Regions from separate parts of the Aliterella sp. E5.1 genome, predicted to be linked through region 1. Evidence: predicted binding sites of a transcription regulator. Region 1 holds the regulator's gene; each other region holds the start of a gene.
The links. Region 1 encodes HrcA, which represses chaperone genes, less so after heat shock. Its sites were predicted from a motif close to TTAGCACTCNNNANTNNNGAGTGCTAA; they were not measured.
Positions count from the first base shown of each region.

Region 2: groL (chaperonin GroEL) is a predicted target of HrcA. The motif match lies at 5,454-5,480, and genes of this name have one in related genera.
Region 3: groES (co-chaperone GroES) is a predicted target of HrcA. The motif match lies at 4,763-4,789, and genes of this name have one in related genera.

Region 1 covers NZ_JBYCCV010000006.1:8,790-14,978, forward strand. Annotated here, with positions in the region: gene AC2VE5_RS03785 (ABC transporter ATP-binding protein) at 1-194, opposite strand, end outside; gene AC2VE5_RS03790 (hypothetical protein) at 225-878, opposite strand; gene AC2VE5_RS03795 (hypothetical protein) at 930-1,106, opposite strand; gene AC2VE5_RS03800 (DUF2834 domain-containing protein) at 1,140-1,814, opposite strand; gene hrcA (heat-inducible transcriptional repressor HrcA) at 1,920-2,987, opposite strand; gene AC2VE5_RS03810 (rhodanese-like domain-containing protein) at 3,138-3,497, opposite strand; gene AC2VE5_RS03815 (DUF3352 domain-containing protein) at 3,619-5,289, shown strand; gene AC2VE5_RS03820 (hypothetical protein) at 5,291-5,452, opposite strand; gene AC2VE5_RS03825 (hypothetical protein) at 5,628-6,137, shown strand.
Region 2 covers NZ_JBYCCV010000016.1:39,882-46,070, reverse strand. Annotated here, with positions in the region: gene AC2VE5_RS08470 (putative selenate ABC transporter substrate-binding protein) at 1-400, shown strand, start outside; gene AC2VE5_RS08465 (phosphonate ABC transporter ATP-binding protein) at 593-1,387, shown strand; gene AC2VE5_RS08460 (PhnE/PtxC family ABC transporter permease) at 1,365-3,005, shown strand; gene AC2VE5_RS08455 (gamma-glutamylcyclotransferase family protein) at 2,997-3,581, opposite strand; gene groL (chaperonin GroEL) at 3,748-5,421, opposite strand; gene AC2VE5_RS08445 (CHAD domain-containing protein) at 5,581-6,189, opposite strand, start outside.
Region 3 covers NZ_JBYCCV010000031.1:7,691-13,879, reverse strand. Annotated here, with positions in the region: gene AC2VE5_RS12485 (magnesium chelatase subunit H) at 1-3,132, shown strand, start outside; gene AC2VE5_RS12480 (response regulator transcription factor) at 3,206-3,850, opposite strand; gene AC2VE5_RS12475 ((2Fe-2S) ferredoxin domain-containing protein) at 4,127-4,600, opposite strand; gene groES (co-chaperone GroES) at 4,812-5,123, shown strand; gene groL (chaperonin GroEL) at 5,215-6,189, shown strand, end outside.

The DNA.
Region 1 (6,189 bases):
ACGCTATCAACAATTAATTTCCCAATATAGGCGATCGCGGCGGGCAGCAAACCAGCGATTACTGTCAAAACTGCCAAAATTATTGTTAGAGTGCGGCTGGTGTTCCAAACTAATTCCAGCGCCCGTCCACTATATTGAAATACTGCAAATATTTGTCTAATTAATCTAACAATATTTTTTCTTCGACTAATCATTTCCAGCTAAAAAATAGGCGCATCTCCACCCTAGCTTGTAGATTCAATTAATGGCGGGCGCAAACACAAATACAATAACGCCCCAAATAACGGTACTAGCGCTATTACCCAAAATAGCTGAGAGTCTCGCAGCCAGCCGCGTCTTGCCATATCATCGCCCAAAACTGTCGGAAATAGCACAGCAAATAGGCAAAATGCTAAGCTCATGCCATTGATAAAGCGATCGCTTTGAAATTGTTGAATATAATCTGTCCAATTTCCTGCAAATACGCCATAACCTAGCACGAATATTGTAAATACTGTCAAAATAACGCCTGTGGAATGAGAATCTAGTAAGTTTAGAAAGCTATCTTTTTTCCCTATAAATTCTTGATTTGATTCTCGCAATGCTAAGTACGGTATCAACCCAATTACACCCGAACCTACGGCAGCTAAAGCAAAAATCCAAAAAGGGATTTTTTGCATTCTGCCATCAATAAATAGCAAGCAACTATAGATTATTAGCCAAATTCCCACTAGAGAAAATATTGACAAAATAATTGGATTAACTTCTCCCCATTGGAAAGTCAATATCTTTGTTAGTAACGCGATTGTTTCTGGCAAATGTAAAGGTGGTGCTAATAGTAAAATGTAGGCAATAAATCCTGCCCATACTAACCATAGTGACCAGTTATGTTTTTGCATTGCACAAGCTATCCTTTGCAAATTTTAAAGAGATTTAATATTTCACGAGCTTTATTTTAATACTTCTAATATTTGCTGCTTTGCTGCTTTTGACTCGTGGCTTAGAATGGTCACATCCTGACGCTCTAGTGCAACTTCTTTGACAATTTCTCTTAAAGAACGTCCTTTTGTTTGCTCGTCTCGAATATAATCCTTAATTTGTTCTGTCTTCAAGTCTTTGAGATTCATAAATTGTCCCTTACAAATCAAATAGGGAGTCTATTATATAGATATTGCTTGCGCCTTAGATAATTGTTCGCTCTTTTCCGGTAAAGGCGATCGCAAAGATAAATAAATCAAACTTCCAAATAACGGTAGTAATGCTGTAATCCAAAATAGTGTAGGGTTATCCATGTTACGACGCGCCATATCATCGCCAATGAGTACCGACGGTAACAAGCAAAGTAAGCAAAAATCTAAACTCATTACATTAATAAAACGATTGGTTTGCCATTGCTGTACAAAATCTGCCCAATCGCCATTTACTAACCCATAAGCAACTAAAATTGCAGCACTAACAAATAGAAAAATTCCTGTAATTCGAGAATCTAGTAGTTTAATAAACCAATTTTTTTTACCCGGAAACTCTGGATTTGGTTGACGTAAAAATAAATAAGGTAAAAGTGCAAAAGCCCCAACTCCAAAAGAAACCAAAGCAAAAGGCCCGGCAGATATTTTTTGTCCTCTACCATCAATAAATAGTAAGCAACTATATATCATTGGCAAAATGCCCATAATATTAAATAAAGATATAATTAAGGGATTAATACCATCCCAAACACCTGTAGAAAGATTTTTAATTAATTCAAAAGTTCCCGGTTGTTCTGGAGGCGCGAGAAAAAAAGCATAAGTTACAAAACTCAGCCACAAAGCTACAAAAGCAATTTTTTTACTCATAAGTATCTTAGGTTTTAGATTAACTTCCCGCTCCAAACATTATTATCATTTGGTATGTTTACTATTATCGTTTTATTGCAACAAAAAGTGGTTTTATTTTACTGATTAACTCAACCCATCAGATAAATAATCTGCCGCCGCTTCTACTACCGCGATCGCAGTTTCGTAATCCATCCGCGTAGGACCTAGTACCCCTACACTACCTACAGGTACGCTACCCCGACGATAAGTAGACGAAATCAACGTACAACTGCGAATTGGTTCTAGGGGGTTTTCTGCGCCAATTCGTACTGTTACTCGCTGTCTGCCCAATCCTACAACCTCTGGTTCAGTAAATATTAACTGCCAAAGTTGTTCTTGTTCTTCTTCCAACAGATGGATGATTGTTTTTACTTGCTGCAATTGGGAAAATTCTGGCTGACGCAATACTTCCGATACGCCGCGAATCATAATTTGGGTAGCGGCGGGTGGCTTGGCGCGACGATGCAAATCGGCTAAGAAATTTGTCAGAAAATCACCGTAGCGTTGAAACTCTAAGTCCAACTCACTCCAATCTAATACTGCTAACTGGGCTAGACTTTGCCCCCGCAGTTGACTATTTAAAAAATTAGAAAGAATTTGCAACTCTCTTTCTACTACTTCAACATCAATTTGGCTATCTTCTGCGCTAGGTAACTCCATCAACGCCGATTGGGTCTCGTAGCCATCGGTAACGACAATTACCATTACTCGTCCCGGATCTACCTGTACTAGCTGGAGATGCCGCAGACTAGCCGTACTTGTTTGCGGCATAGTAATTAACGTAATACAGCCGCTAACCGTTGCGAGTATTTGTGCCGCACCTTGCAATAAAGCTTCCAAACTCCAATCTTCCTTGGGCAATTGCAATACTTGCTCTAATTGGCGCGTCGCAACTTCTGAAGGAGTAATTAATTCATCTACATAAATTCGGTAGCCAGAATCTGAAGGGACTCTACCCGCCGATGTGTGGGGTTGATAGAGCAATCCAGCTTTTTCGAGTACCCCCATTGCGTTGCGAATTGTCGCGGGGCTGACACGCAGCTTATACCCATCTACTAAAGCTTTTGAACCTACAGGCTCGGCTGTAGCGATATAGTGGCGGACTGTTGCCCAAAGTATGTGTTGTTGTCTATTAGTAAGCTGGACTTGCATAGCTGAAGCGGACGTGACGCACAATTTTGTTATGAGCTTGCAAAGATTTTGCCCAAAAATTCGTTAAACATTTGAATCTATTTATACAAGATAACAAATAAATTGTAGAGGTTAGACGCAATTATTCGTCAGTATTTCAATCATGACGATTTAGTACAGGGCAATGCCCCGATCGCACTGGTTGGCGTAAGCATCAATTCCACCAGTAATATTTTTGACATTGGTAAATCCTTGGCTAACCAACCACTGACACATTTGGGCAGAACGAATGCCATGATGACAAAGTACCAAGGTTTCCTGATGAGGATCGAAACGAGTAGTTATTTGCTCTGCCCATTGGTTAAATTGGCTCAAAGGTAAGACAACAAAACTAGGAATAGATGCGATCACAATTTCCTCTAATTCCCGCACGTCTATCAACTGCAATCCTTCTGTTGCACCACTTTTGAGGCGTTGGGCAAGTTCTTCTACACTAACGGAGGCGATCGGCGGTTGAAATTGGGCTGACATCTTGCTCTTGCTGGGTATTAAACTTAGTTTTAGCATTCCCAAAAGAATTTATTTCACTCTTTAAGGGAAATCATAATGTTGATGTTTTGTCAATATTAATCTTTGCAAGTGGTTTTAGGACATGAATCAAAAGTCATTTTTTTCTATATTAACCGTTGTAATTTTAGTCTTAACCGGGCTTAGCGGTTGTAACGTGGGAAGCAACGCCCTAATTGGCAGCCAAAAAACGCCTACAGCAGCGATATTTGTACCCAAGCTTGCGCCAATTATGGTGTCAATGTTAGTAAATCCCGATCGCTTAGAAGATTTGGCGCAAGTAGTAGCAAGCCCCAAAGAAAGACGCAAAACTAAAGAAGAACTAAACCAACTCAAAACTAGCGTACTAGCCAATACTGGCGTTGACTACGAGCAAGATATCAAGCCTTGGGTAGGAGATGAAATTACTGTAGCCGTAACTAGCGTAGATCGCGATCGCGATCCTAGTAATGGACAACAACCGGGGTATTTGATCGCTGTTGAGACTAAAGACGCAGCTAAAAGCCGGGATTTTGTCGAGTTACTGTTTGCAAGAAAGGCGATCGCGGGAGCTAATTTAGTTATCGAAGAATACAACGGTATTAGGTTACTAAGTAACACTGCTCGTTTGCAACCAGAAAATATATTAACCAAAGCTGAAGGTGGTTTATCTGGGGCAGTAGTAGGCGATGATTTTGTCCTATTTGCCAATCATGCCCAAGTGTTGAAAGAAGCAATAAATAACGTTCAAGCGCCCGATCTCAATCTCACAACTTCTAGTCAATACCAGCAAGCACTTACTCAATTACCTGCGCGCAAAGTAGGTTTAGCTTTTCTAAATTACCCTAGTTTGGCTGGGGGAAAAGTAGAATCACCGCCAACCTACGAAAGTCAAATTGTCGCTCTTGAATTGAACCCCCAAGGGTTACTTGCAGAAACGACAGTAGTAGCAGGATTAGATCAAGAAATATTGCCGCCGATTTCTACCTTATCGCAACCAGCAAAAGCTTTACGGTACATTCCTTCTACTGTAAGCTTGGCAATTTCTGGAGTAGATTTAAGTAAGTTACCCGATAGTAATTTGCAGCAATTTTGGGCGCAAGTTTCTCCAGGATTATCGATAACGAAGTTGGTTGAAAAGCCAATAGCCGAGCTTCAAGCAAATTGGGGAATAAATTTATTAGATGATGTTTTTAGTTGGGTAGAGGGAGAATACGCCCTAGGAAAGCTGCCAAACAATGATTGGATTTTTGCCGTAGAAAGAAGCGATCGCGCTGTAGAAGGAATAGAGAAGTTAAATGCGATCGCGTCTACTAAGGAATTAAGCATTACTTCCTTACCCTTAGCCAATCAAAAAGTCTCTGCATGGACGCAATTAACCCCTGTAGCCAAGCAAGAGAAAAATTCATCAGATCCATCTATTACCCTCAATGCCAAAGTCCAAGGGGTACATACTACCGTAGACAACTACGAAATTTTTGCAACCTCAATCTCTGCCATGGAACAAGTTTTAAAAATCAACAAAAATGGCTCTTTGGCAGATGATTCGCAATTTTTAGCTAGTACAAATGCTATTCCCCAGCCAAATGATGGCTACGTATATGTCGATTGGCAAGCAAATCAAGCAATAGTAAAACGTCAATTGCCAATTATTAGCTTGCTGGAAGTAGCAGGCAAACCATTTTTTAGTAATTTGCGATCGCTAACTATTAGCAGCTACGACAATAAAGAAGACTTACTGACTGGCGGTATATTCTTCAAATTTAATGCCAAATAAGTTACTCGCCAAAACACCACACTAGCACTAGAGCTAACAAACCTAAAAATATCCCTCCAGGGAGATTAAAGCTTTCTAATACATGAAGTGGAGATAGTATAAATAGTTGAGTGAAAAAAGTTCCCGTAACTGCCAAAAAAATAATTAAGATAAATGGAGGCATGGCTAAATTAGAGGTTGTGTACACACCCAATAGGTAAATGTTAGCTTTTTGTTTGAAATTAAACAGAGAAAAATATTAATTTCAACCCTAAGCGATTGTATGCCAGCCTAAACTGTGGCACATAAAAAATTAATTGCTAGTTCTATTGGCTAGAGTAGGCATAGATAGATAATTTATGGGAAATATTCCCAGGGCTATGATGAAGTTTATTCGTCCCTTAGTTAGACTTAAAAACAGCTATTTTTTAGCGCTGCTTGCAGCTATGAGTGCGTTACCTGTAGCTGCACAACCAGCTAATTTTGGTTCTCTGTCTTTATCGCCTGGTTTTAAACCCGCCCAAGGAACAGCAACAGGCTTTACTGGCGGCTCCTATTCTCTGTCTACTATATCTAACCGCGATCGCAATAATAGCCCTTGTATTGGCTTTGGCGATACCAATCCTGACCATATATTGGTACTAGACAAAGACTTTGAGCGCTTAAAAGTACAAGTAGATAGCGGCAGAAACGACACTACTTTAGTCATCAAAGGTCCAAAAGGCATGATTATGTGTGGTGATGATGATGGTAGTAATCAAGATGCCAGTATTGAGAGTGTCAACTGGCAAGCTGGGTCTTATCAAGTTTGGGTAGGTGCGATCGAGGCAGGAGCCAAGTATAAATACACTCTTTCCGTACAAGAGTAGTTACACTTGACGCTAAAATAAAAAATGGAGTCTTTACCCAAGGTGGGTACAA
Region 2 (6,189 bases), on a different contig from region 1:
GATTAATCTTAAAGATTTTAAGGGTGAAGCGGGTTTTTCTGGCGATCACGATAAAACTATCAAACTTGTAGAAGCTGGTAGTTATGATGTTGGCGCAGTAAATGAAAAAATTTGGCTAAAAAGAGTGGCTGCTCAAGAAGTCGATTTAAGCAAAGTATCAGTTATATGGACTTCGCCTGCTTACTTCGATTACCACTGGCTAATTAGCCCCCAAGTCAAGCAGCGTTACGGTGCAGACTTTGTAACTAAGGTACAAAATGCTTTGCTAAAACTAGACCCCAGTATTCCCGAACAAAAAGAAATTCTCGAACTATTAGATGCTAATAAGTTTGTAGCTACTAAAAATTCTAACTATGCCCAAATAGAACAAGTAGGCAGAGAAATTGGCAAGATAAAATAACCTTTTTGTCAAGCTTTAAAAGCTAACTTTTACTTAACAAAAATAATCAAAAAACTTCTTCAAAACTATTGCTTTTTGATTTGTGATGTCATACTATAGTAATTGTATTTGTCTATCTAAATGCTTGCTAGAAGTAGTTAGTTAGAGCGCAGAGGACAATGTCCTCTGCGCGGAAATTGATAGATCGAGCAGATGGTAGAAAAAACGAATAAAATCGCTGCTAATCAATCAATAAATCGCAATCAATCCCCAATTTTTGAACTGAGAAAAGTTACTAAACAGTTTGGTAACTTTTCAGCGCTTAAAAATATCGATCTAAAAATTTATCCAGGGGAAAGAGTCGCTTTAGTTGGTTCTAGCGGGGCGGGTAAAAGTACGTTAATCAATTTACTTAATGGCACAATTCGCCCGACTAACGGGGAAGTGTGGGTATTAGAGGAGAATTTAGCGCTTTTAAACCCCGCGTCGGTGCGGCAAATTCAAAGGCAAATTGGGACTATTTACCAGCAATTTCATTTGGTAGATAATCTGCAAGTAATTCATAATGTGAATGCGGGGCATTTGGGGCGCTGGTCGTTTTGGCAAGCAGCTTTTTCGCTGATGTTTCCTTTGGAAGTTGCTACAGCTACTCGCGCCTTAACCCAGGTAGGAATTGCGGAGAAATTGTACGAAAGATGCGGAGTTCTTTCGGGAGGACAGCAGCAAAGAGTTGCGATCGCACGGGTATTGGTGCAAAATCCGGCGGCGATATTGGCAGATGAACCAATAGCAAGTTTAGATCCCGAACGCAGCCGCGAAATTATCCAATTGTTGTGTCAATTGAACGCCGAACTAAATAAAACGTTGGTTACAAGTTTGCATGACTTAGAGTTTGCCCGCAATTATTACGGGCGAATTATCGGGTTGCAAGACGGACGAGTTTTGTTCGATTCTCCAGCAAATTTGGTGTCTTCAGAGATGGTTGATGGGTTATATAAAACAAACTAAACCGCCTTTGAAGGGAGTTGTTACTCTATGCGTACTTGCGGTTATTTGGTCGTTGCATTTGGCGAGAGTGTTCCAAGGAGAAGTTGTAAATCCTGGCGGCTGGAGTTTAGTCAAGCAGTTTTTGGTTGCAGCTATTCATCCTAATTTGAGTCAGGAGTTTTTGCTGCTAACTTGGGATGCGACATTAAAAACCTTTGCTTACGCGGTGTGCGGTACTTTTTTGAGTTTAGCTGTCGCAATAATTGGTGGAGTTTTCTGTTCAGAGGTATGGTGGGAAGTTTTGGGGGTATCTGGGCTGCCTTGGTTAGCGCTGCGGGCGGGGTTAGCAATTCCTAGAGCAATTCACGAATTGATTTGGGGTTTATTTTTTATCAATATTTTTGGGCTAGATCCGCTAGTTGCCGTGTTGGCGATCGCAATTCCGTTTGGCGCAATTACTACTAAGGTGTTTTCAGAGATTTTGGACGAGACTCCCCGTCAGCCATTGTTGGCGTTGCTTGGTAGTGGGGTTTCGCCTCTAAATGCTTTTATGTATAGTTTGATTCCCCAAGCACAGACTAATCTGCTTTCCTACGCCTTTTATCGGTTTGAGTGTTCAATTCGCGCGGCGGCGGTACTAGGAATTATTGGCGCGGGGGGTTTGGGTTATCAAATTCTCCTTAGTCTCCAATCTCTGCGCTACGAGGAAATGTGGACTTTATTAATTGCTTTGGTAGTATTGAGCGGCGTTACAGATTTTGCTAGTGCGTTGGTACGCCGTCAGCTTGGCGCACCTAGTCGGCTAGATTTGAATATGTTGAAAAATCAGCCAACTGGAAGCAAGAGCGTACCTAGATGGGCGATTTTAATCGCAGTTATGGCGATCGCATTCTCGTTTTGGTACGTGGATGCAGATTTCAGTAAACTTTGGACACCGCGCACTGGGCAATTATTAGTAGGTGTTTTACAACAAGCGTTCCCGCCCGATTACAGCCAACTAAACCAGATTTTTACGCTTTGCGGTCAAACTTTGGCTATGTCGATTTTGGCGATCGCCTTTGCAGGCTGTGGGGGGATAATTTTATCTTTCTTTGCCGCCAACAACTTTCTCTTACCAGGAGGAATTTTAGATACGGGCAATCGCTGGTGGGGAATAGTAATTTTGGTTTTATCGCGGTTTTTCTTGCTATTTACGCGCGCAATTCCCGCGCCAATTTGGGCATTGATATTTTTATTTGTGCTGTTTCCCGGAATCTTACCAGGTGCGATCGCCCTTGGTATTCATAACTTAGGAATTTTGGGGCGGCTAATGGCAGAAGTTACTGAAAACTTAGACGATCGCCCATTAAAATCCCTCAAAGCCCTGGGTGCTAGTGGTTCTCAAGTGTTCCTTTATGGAGTTTTGCCCCGCACTATGCCCAAGTTTATTGCCTACATCTTGTATCGCTGGGAAGTCTGCATTCGCGCGACAGTAATTGTCGGCTTGGTAGGTGCGGGAGGTTTGGGGCGCTTGCTAACAGAACAACTTAGTAGCTTTGACTACCCTGGAGTCGTTGCTACTTTACTGTGTTTTATCGGCTTAACTTTTGCCGTCGATATAATTAGCGCGACAATTCGGCGGATGCTCTATTCAAGCTGATTTTAGCCCATGACGCTGCTGTAATTGGTGCATATGATTAAACAACTTCCAGCAATATTGTTCGGGTAAGCCGCAAGTTACCGCACCGCGCAACACAACGTTAGAGTACCAATCATTGGGGGCAAGTTCTTCGGTTAATTTATCTACGACCATATAAGTACGAGCGTTGTTGTAAACCTTGCCGTTGCAAGCAATATCTACGTGTTCGTGCCTGTACCAATTGTGATGCACGCCTTCACGCTCGTCTAAAGCGTAACCCAATCGTTGCGGTAGTTGGTAAAGTACGCCTTCAACCGAAGTTGTCGGGTCTTTGATAATATCTAACACGCCACAATTACGAAAGGTGGAATAGCAATAGAAACCTAGTCGGTAGCCAATAAGTGTAGCCGCACCGACAACGTAGATATGAGTTTTTTCGCCGAGACTTCGCTTTAGATCCACTGGACACATACAAGAACCATAAGCAAAGTAGTAGAACATTGGTTCTCGCTGTTGCTGTTTTTGCATTCTTACATTGGTATTTGCCCAATTATAAGCTGCCAAAGTGTCTTTAATTTGTCCAGTCTGAACGCTCATATCGCTCTAGGTGTTTTCTACTTAGGCAGATTCTAGCAGAACTTTATTACTAAATACAACTAAATTCCGACCGAGAAACCGTAGATTAAATTAATGCACAAAAAAGCAGTCTACCCTAAAGGCAAACTGCTAAATAAATTATTCAGTGGTAATTAGTAGCTAGGGATTACATCATCCCCATGCCACCCATACCGCCCATGCCACCCATGCCACCCATACCGCCCATGCCACCCATGCCACCCATATCAGGCGCAGGAGCATTCTTTTCGGGCTTCTCAACAACCAATGCTTCGGTAGTTATTACCATTCCAGCAATGGAGCCAGCGTTTTGCAACGCCGATCGCACGACTTTAGCAGGATCGATAATTCCGGCGGCGATTAAGTCTTCAAATACGCCTGTAGCAGCGTTGTAGCCAATGTTTAAGTCAGTTTCGCGCACTTTCTCCACGATTACCGAGCCTTCCACACCCGCATTATCTGCCATCTGACGCAAAGGAGCTTCCAAAGAGCGCCCAACAATATCTGCGCCAATTTTTTCTTCTTCAGTCAAGCTATTTTTAATCTCATTGATTTGCTTGCCCAGATAGATCAGTGTCGCCCCACCACCGGGAACAATACCTTCTTCTACTGCCGCTTTGGTAGCATTTAACGCATCTTCAATCCGCAATTTGCGGTCTTTTAGCTCAGTTTCTGTTGCTGCACCAACTTTAATTACCGCCACACCGCCTGCAAGTTTGGCGATTCGCTCTTGGAGTTTTTCGCTGTCGTACTCAGAATCAGTGTCTTCTAACTGTCTGCGAATTTGACCAATCCGCTTTTCAACTTCGGCGGTATATTCGCCCGTAGCAACAATAGTAGTTGACTCTTTATCAATGGTAAGTTTCCGAGCAACGCCCATCATTTCCAAAGTTACGGCATCTAAAGTCAAACCGACTTCCTCAGAAATCATTTGTCCGCCTGTTAGCACCGCAATATCTTGTAACAAAGCTTTGCGGCGATCGCCAAATCCGGGTGATTTAATCGCACAAGCACTCAATACGCCCCGCGCCTTATTTACTACCAAAGTTGCCAAGGCTTCCCCGTCTACATCTTCGGCAATAATTAGCAATGGTTGCCCAGAACGCGCAACTTTTTCCAGTACCGGAACTAAGTCTTGAATACTGCTAATTTTTTGATCGGCAATCAAAATCCGGGCATTTTCGTACTCTACTACCATCCGCTCGTTGTCGGTAATAAAGTAAGGAGAAATATAACCCCGATCTATTTGCATTCCTTCGACTACTTCCAAATCTGTAGTCAAAGACTTAGATTCTTCAACAGTGATTACACCATCTGTCGTAACTTTTTCCATTGCTTCGGCAATCATTTTGCCGACTTCTTCGTCATTACCCGCCGAGACGGTAGCAACTTGGGCGATCGCACTTCCTTGGACTGGTTTGGCTATTTGAGCGATCGTTTCTACCAATTTGTCGATGGTTTTTTCGATCCCTCGACGCAGGCTTACAGGATTTGCACCCGCCGCTACATTCTTCAAGCCTTCTTTAATCATCGCTTGAGCGAGGACTGTAGCTGTAGTTGTACCGTCGCCAGCAACATCTTTAGTTTTTGAAGCAACTTCTTGAATTAGTCTTGCACCCGTATTTTCTAAGGGATCTTCTAATTCAATTTCTTTGGCAACGGTAATGCCATCATTGACAATTTGCGGAGTGCCAAATTTCTTCTCTAGCAGCACATTCCGCCCTTTTGGACCCAAAGTAATGCGAACTGCATCGGCTAAGGCATTTACGCCTCGCTCTAGCGCTCGCCGGGATTCTTCGTTAAATGCAATAATTTTTGCCATATTCTGTTATCCACGCGCTTCCATTAGCCAATTTAGCACTCTCTAGCGTTGAGTGCTAATTATCAAGCATTATAAATAAATTGCGCTTTAGTTTACAGCACTGATTTTTAGCTTGTTTTAGGGAGACAGCAAGACAGTTTTTACCCAAAAGTCAAAATGTTAACCTGCAAGATTTAACTTAGGTTCGAGTATGGCGACGTGAAATCCTTTTCTCCTGTCAACACTCAAGTATTGGGTTTGTAAATTTTGCCACTGCTGCCAGGCGGTATAGTTTGCTTTGGCGAGTTCAGACATTAAGGTAGGAACGGAACGCTCAATATTATCTGCTGATGCTTCTTTGAGAAACTCTGTCAAAACATTGCTGTCTTGAATCTTGCCGAGAATTTCTTGAATAGCTTTTATATCTTCCAAATAACTAGCATAATTGTCGCCGTAGAACTCACTAAATACTTCCATTTGATAGCGAATGCGTTTAGTTTCTTTCCGCAAACTATGCAGTAAGTATCCCTGTTTTTCTAATACTTTCTCCACTGCCTCTATTTCTATCACCTTGGCATCGCTACCTACTAACCAGCCCGGATGTAGAAGCAATTTACTGACTTCTGGTAGTAGCAAGTCTGGCAATACTTCCTCAATCGGCAGTTTAGCAATTTCTTGATACTTAGGCTGCTTCAACCACTCATTTAATGACTCTTTTAATAATTTATATTGCTTGCCTTCTATACTTTCTTTGACTTCCGCTAGAGCGTAACGTCGCTGTTTACTTAT
Region 3 (6,189 bases), on a different contig from region 1:
GATGCCCATTACGTGGCAATGGTGCAAGAATTTGAAGCAATGGGTGCTAAAGTAATTCCCGTTTTTGCTGGGGGCTTGGACTTTTCTAAACCTGTAGAAGCTTATTTTTGGGATAGTAAGGGACAAGAAGGCTCTTGTTTGGTTGATGTCGTCATATCGCTAACCGGATTTGCTTTAGTTGGCGGACCGGCTAGGCAAGATCATCCCAAAGCAATTGAAACTCTAAAAAAGTTGAATCGCCCTTACATGGTGGCGTTGCCTTTAGTATTTCAAACGACTCAAGAATGGCAAGATAGCGATTTGGGACTGCACCCAATTCAAGTAGCGTTGCAAATTGCCATCCCCGAATTAGATGGAGCAATTGAACCGATAATCTTATCAGGGCGCGATGCAAATACCGGAAAAGCGATCGCCCTGCAAGATCGAATTGAAGCGGTAGTAGGACGAGCATTAAAGTGGGCAAATCTGCGCCGCCAGCCAAAATTGCAGAAAAAAGTTGCAATTACAGTTTTTAGCTTTCCCCCCGACAAAGGTAACGTAGGGACGGCGGCTTACTTGGATGTATTTGGCTCTATTTACGAAGTCATGCAAGCGCTCAAGCGCAACGGTTACGACTTGCCAGAATTACCCGAATCAGCATCCGCACTGATGCAAGAAGTTATCCACGATGCCCAAGCGCAGTACAATAGCCCCGAATTAAATATTGCCTACAAAATGTCCGTACCAGAGTACGAGCAACTTACCCCTTACTCTCATCGCTTGGAAGAAAACTGGGGAGCGCCCCCCGGACACCTCAATACCGACGGGCAAAACCTCTTAATTTACGGCAAACAATTCGGCAATGTATTTATTGGCGTACAACCTACCTTTGGCTACGAAGGCGATCCGATGCGGCTGCTATTTTCCCGCTCGGCGAGTCCTCATCATGGCTTTGCTGCTTACTACACCTATTTAGAGCAAATCTGGAAAGCTGACGCGGTACTGCATTTTGGTACGCATGGTTCGTTGGAATTTATGCCTGGTAAGCAAATGGGAATGTCGGCAGAATGTTACCCAGACAACTTAATTGGTACAATTCCCAACCTTTACTATTACGCTGCCAACAATCCCAGCGAAGCAACGATCGCCAAACGTCGCAGTTATGCTGAAACTATAAGCTATTTGACTCCACCTGCTGAAAATGCTGGATTGTACAAAGGGTTAAAAGAACTAAGCGAATTAATCGCCTCCTACCAAACCCTCAAAGGTAGCGGTAGAGGTATTCCCATTGTCAACACCATTATGGACAAGTGCCGAATGGTGAATTTAGACAAAGATATCGCCTTACCGGAAACTGATGCCAAAGATATGTCTGCCGAGGAGCGAGATAACATTGTTGGTATGGTTTACAGACGGTTAATGGAGATAGAGTCGCGGTTATTACCTTGCGGGTTACACGTGATTGGCAAGCCACCAAGCGCCGAAGAAGCGATCGCAACCCTCGTAAATATTGCTAGTCTCGATCGCAACGAACAAGAAACCAAAAGCCTACCGCGCATCATTGCGACTAGCATCGGGAGAGACATTAACGAAATTTACCGCCGTAACGACCAAGGTATTTTGGAAGACGTTGAGTTATTGCAAAGCATTACTCTAGCTACGAGAAGCGCCGTTTCTGCCCTAGTAAAAGCTCAAACTGATGCCGATGGTCGAGTTGCCAAAGTTGCCAAACTCAACTTCTTTAACATGGGTAAAAAAGAGCCTTGGACAGAAGCACTGCATCAAGCAGGCTACCCAAAAGTCGATTCCCAAGACTTGAAGCCATTGTTTGAGTACCTAGAATTTTGCCTGCAACAAGTATGCGCCGATAACGAACTCGGTGCATTACTCAAAGCTCTAGAAGGCGAATACGTGCTTCCTGGTCCTGGCGGCGATCCGATCCGTAACCCGGATGTGTTACCCACAGGTAAAAATATCCACGCCCTCGATCCGCAATCTATCCCCACAACGGCGGCGATCCTCTCTGCCAAAATCGTTGTAGATCGATTGTTAGAGCGGCAAAAAGCCGAAAACGGCGGTCAATATCCAGAAACGATCGCACTCGTCCTCTGGGGAACTGACAATATCAAAACTTACGGCGAATCTCTCGCCCAAGTCATGTGGATGGTAGGAGTGCGCCCCGTACCCGATGCGTTAGGTAGAGTCAATAAGCTAGAACTAATTTCCTTAACGGAATTAGGACGACCCCGCATTGATGTCGTCATCAACTGTTCTGGCGTATTCCGCGACTTGTTTATCAACCAAATGAACTTGCTCGATCAAGCTGTAAAAATGGCAGCCGAAGCCGACGAACCGCTATCTATGAATTACGTCCGCAAACACGCGCTAATTCAAGCGGAAGAAATGGGTATCAATTTGCGTCAAGCTGCAACTCGCGTATTTTCTAATGCTTCAGGTTCTTATTCTTCTAACGTCAACCTGGCAGTCGAAAATAGCACTTGGGATAGCGAAGCCGAGTTACAAGATATGTACCTCAGTCGCAAATCTTACGCCTTTAGCGCTGACGATCCGGGCATGATGGATAAGTCTCAACAGATTTTTGAAACCGCCTTAAAAACTGTTGATGTTACTTTCCAAAATCTCGACTCCTCAGAAATTAGCTTGACGGATGTTAGTCACTATTTCGACTCCGATCCTACAAAACTTGTAGCAAGTTTACGTGCTGACGGTAAAACCCCCTCGTCATTTATCGCCGATACTACTACCGCCAATGCCCAAGTCCGCAGCTTATCTGAAACCGTGCGTTTAGATGCCCGTACTAAGCTACTCAACCCCAAGTGGTACGAGGGAATGCTAAATCACGGTTACGAGGGTGTAAGAGAGCTTTCTAAGCGCTTAGTAAATACGATGGGTTGGAGTGCAACGGCAGGAGCGGTGGATAACTGGATTTACGAAGATACCAATTCGACGTTTATTCAAGATGTTGCCATGCGTCAGCGCTTGATGAACCTCAATCCTCATTCTTTCCGCAAAGTAGTTTCAACTTTGTTGGAAGTCAATGGGCGCGGTTACTGGGAAACTAGCGAAAGCAACTTGCAGATGTTGCGCGAATTATATCAAGAAGTAGAAGACCGCATCGAAGGCATCGAATAAGTAAGAAATCGCGTGGAGGCTACTAGCTTACCTCCACGCGATTTTTTATTCCTTTTTATTTGTAACAATTACTTCAAGTCATCTGGTTCTCGATTGCCCACCGAGCTAGTTCCGTACGATTATGCAGCCCTGTTTTGCCTAACATATTAGAAACATGACTTTCTACAGTGCGCTGACTTACATTAAGTTCATCAGCAATATTTTTATTCGCCAAACCTCTAGCTACAAACTGCACAACTTTCATCTCTGTTTGCGTGAGATGCACATCGAAGGGTACTTGAATTTTTGATTCATTATCGCCCCCATTATTCGACTGTTGCCGCCGAAAAGCTTGTTTGAGCGATGCTTCTACTTGAGCTACCAATTCCTCTGGCTCAAAAGGCTTAACCATGTAAACATCTGCGCCCACATTTAACCCTTTAACTCGGTCTTGAGCTTGACCTTTGGCAGAAAGAAATAGCACTGGAATCCAGCTGGTACGTTCATTTTCGCGAATATTACTAACAAAATCATAGCCATCCATCTCCGGCATCATCACGTCGCAAACAATCATGTCTGGAACGTCATTTTCCAAAACTTCTAATGCTTCCCTGCCATTTTCAGCCGTGATAACCTCATAACCGCGAAATTCTAAATAATCTTTGACCAGCAATATTAAGTTTGGATCGTCGTCAATTAGTAGCAGTCTTTTGTGTTCTTTAACGCTAGTCTCTTTCATACTTTGCTACTGTGGTTACTTTTAATTTGATGAAATTTTATGGTGGGTATTTTGCATCGTGTCCCTGTTGATAGCACCTACTGTCACAATTGTTTTCCCAAGCTTATTTTCCTTCTTTATTTTCTACTGAAAAATTGCGATTCCAGTAATGCTACGGAACTATATAGTATATCTGATGCGTTGTTGTGTAGTGGTTTTTTCATTAAAATTTTAGCAACCTACTGGATAATTGCTATTACTAGCCTTGATATTACTTGAGTCTAAAAATAGACGTTACTATTGTTTACTTAGGGAGGTATCAAAATTTACAGGTTGTGGCAAAGGATGAATTAAAAAAGCATATTCTTCAACTACACAGTTATTAATTAAATGTTCTTGAATAATTCGCTCAATTACTTCAGGAGTTGCTTGCCGATACCAAACGCCGTCAGGATAAACTACTAGAACTGGTCCGAAGCTACAGACGCGCAAGCAATTAGCTTTAGTGCGAAATATACAACTGGGGCGTGTATCAGTTGGCTTATCAAGTTTTAACTGTTTTAGACGTTTTTTCAGATACTCCCAAGATTCTAAACTAGCTTCTTTAGAACAACATTGAGGAAAAGTTGGGTCAGCACAGATAAAAATATGGCGTTGGATTTTCTCTAGTCCCAAGGTTTGAACGCAGTTAGTTAAAGATTCAAGACTTTGAGCTTGGCAGGTTTCAACTTCTGCAAATATTTCTACTGGCGCGGCGTTTTCTTGAGTCATTGTTACAAAAGGTAATTTTTGCGTTAAAACTATTTTGACAAATTATAAAGAGCGATCGCGCGGCTTAAGCCTTTTCCTACAACCATTCCAACTATCGCAAGGCATAAGTTCGGAAACCCGTACACAGAATTTTGTTGCTTTTAGGTGACTTATTTAGGTAAATTAGCACTCAGGAGCAGAGAGTGCTAATTTTTTTGGGAGAGATATATATATGGCAGCAGTAACTCTAAGTGTATCGACAGTTAGCCCCCTAGGCGATCGCGTATTTGTAAAAGTCAGCGCCGCCGAAGAAAAGACCGCCGGAGGTCTATATTTGCCCGATAACGCCAAAGAGAAGCCCCAAGTAGGGGAAATTGTCAACGTTGGACCTGGCAAGCGCAACGATGATGGTAGCCGTACCGAACTCGATGTCAAAGTTGGAGATAAAGTTCTTTACTCCAAGTACGCTGGCACAGACATCAAGCTCGGTACAGAAGAATATGTACTGTTATCGGAAAAAGACATCCTTGCCGTAGTTGCATAGAAAGCACAACAAAAAAGGTACAAAGCAGGAATAAATTTTTTATTCTCTAGCGTCTTCAAGCAAAGTAACCCCCTCACCACACAATACCAATATGGCAAAGCGAATTATTTATAACGAGAATGCTCGTCGTGCTTTAGAAAAGGGCATGGACATTTTGGCAGAAGCCGTAGCTGTTACGTTAGGACCTAAAGGTCGTAACGTAGTTCTAGAAAAGAAATTTGGCGCACCACAAATCGTTAACGATGGCGTAACTATTGCCAAAGAAATCGAACTAGAAGACCACGTTGAAAATACTGGTGTAGCGCTAATTCGCCAAGCAGCTTCCAAAACCAATGATGCGGCAGGTGATGGCACAACTACAGCTACCGTGCTTGCTCACGCTATGGTCAAAGAAGGTCTGAGAAACGTAGCGGCGGGAGCCAATGCAATTTCTCTCAAGCGTGGAGTAGACAAAGCAACTAATTTCTTAGTTGGCAAAATTGCCGAACACGCTCGTCCAGTAGAAGATTCAAAATCGATCGCCCAAGTCGGCTCTATCTCTGCGGGTAACGACGAAGAAGTCGGGCAGATGATTGCTGATGCGATGGATAAAGTCGGTAAAGAAGGCGTAATTTCCCTAGAAGAAGGGAAATCTATGAATACCGAACTAGAAATTACTGAAGGGATGCGCTTTGATAAAGGCTACATCTCTCCTTACTTTGCTACCGATCCAGAGCGGATGGAAACAGTTTTTGAAGAGCCTTTTATCTTGTTGACAGACAAGAAAATTGCCTTAGTTCAAGACTTAGTACCCGTACTAGAGCAAGTAGCTCGTTCTGGTCGTCCATTGGTAATTATCGCCGAAGACATTGAAAAAGAAGCTTTAGCAACTTTGGTTGTCAACCGCCTGCGGGGTGTATTGAACGTAGCGGCGGTTAAAGCTCCCGGATTTGGCGATCGCCGTAAAGCAATGTTAGAAGATATTGCCGTACTAACGGGCGGTCAACTAATTACTGAAGATGCGGGCTTAAAGCTAGAAAGCACCAAGCTAGAAATGCTAGGTAAAGCTCGTCGCATTAATATCACC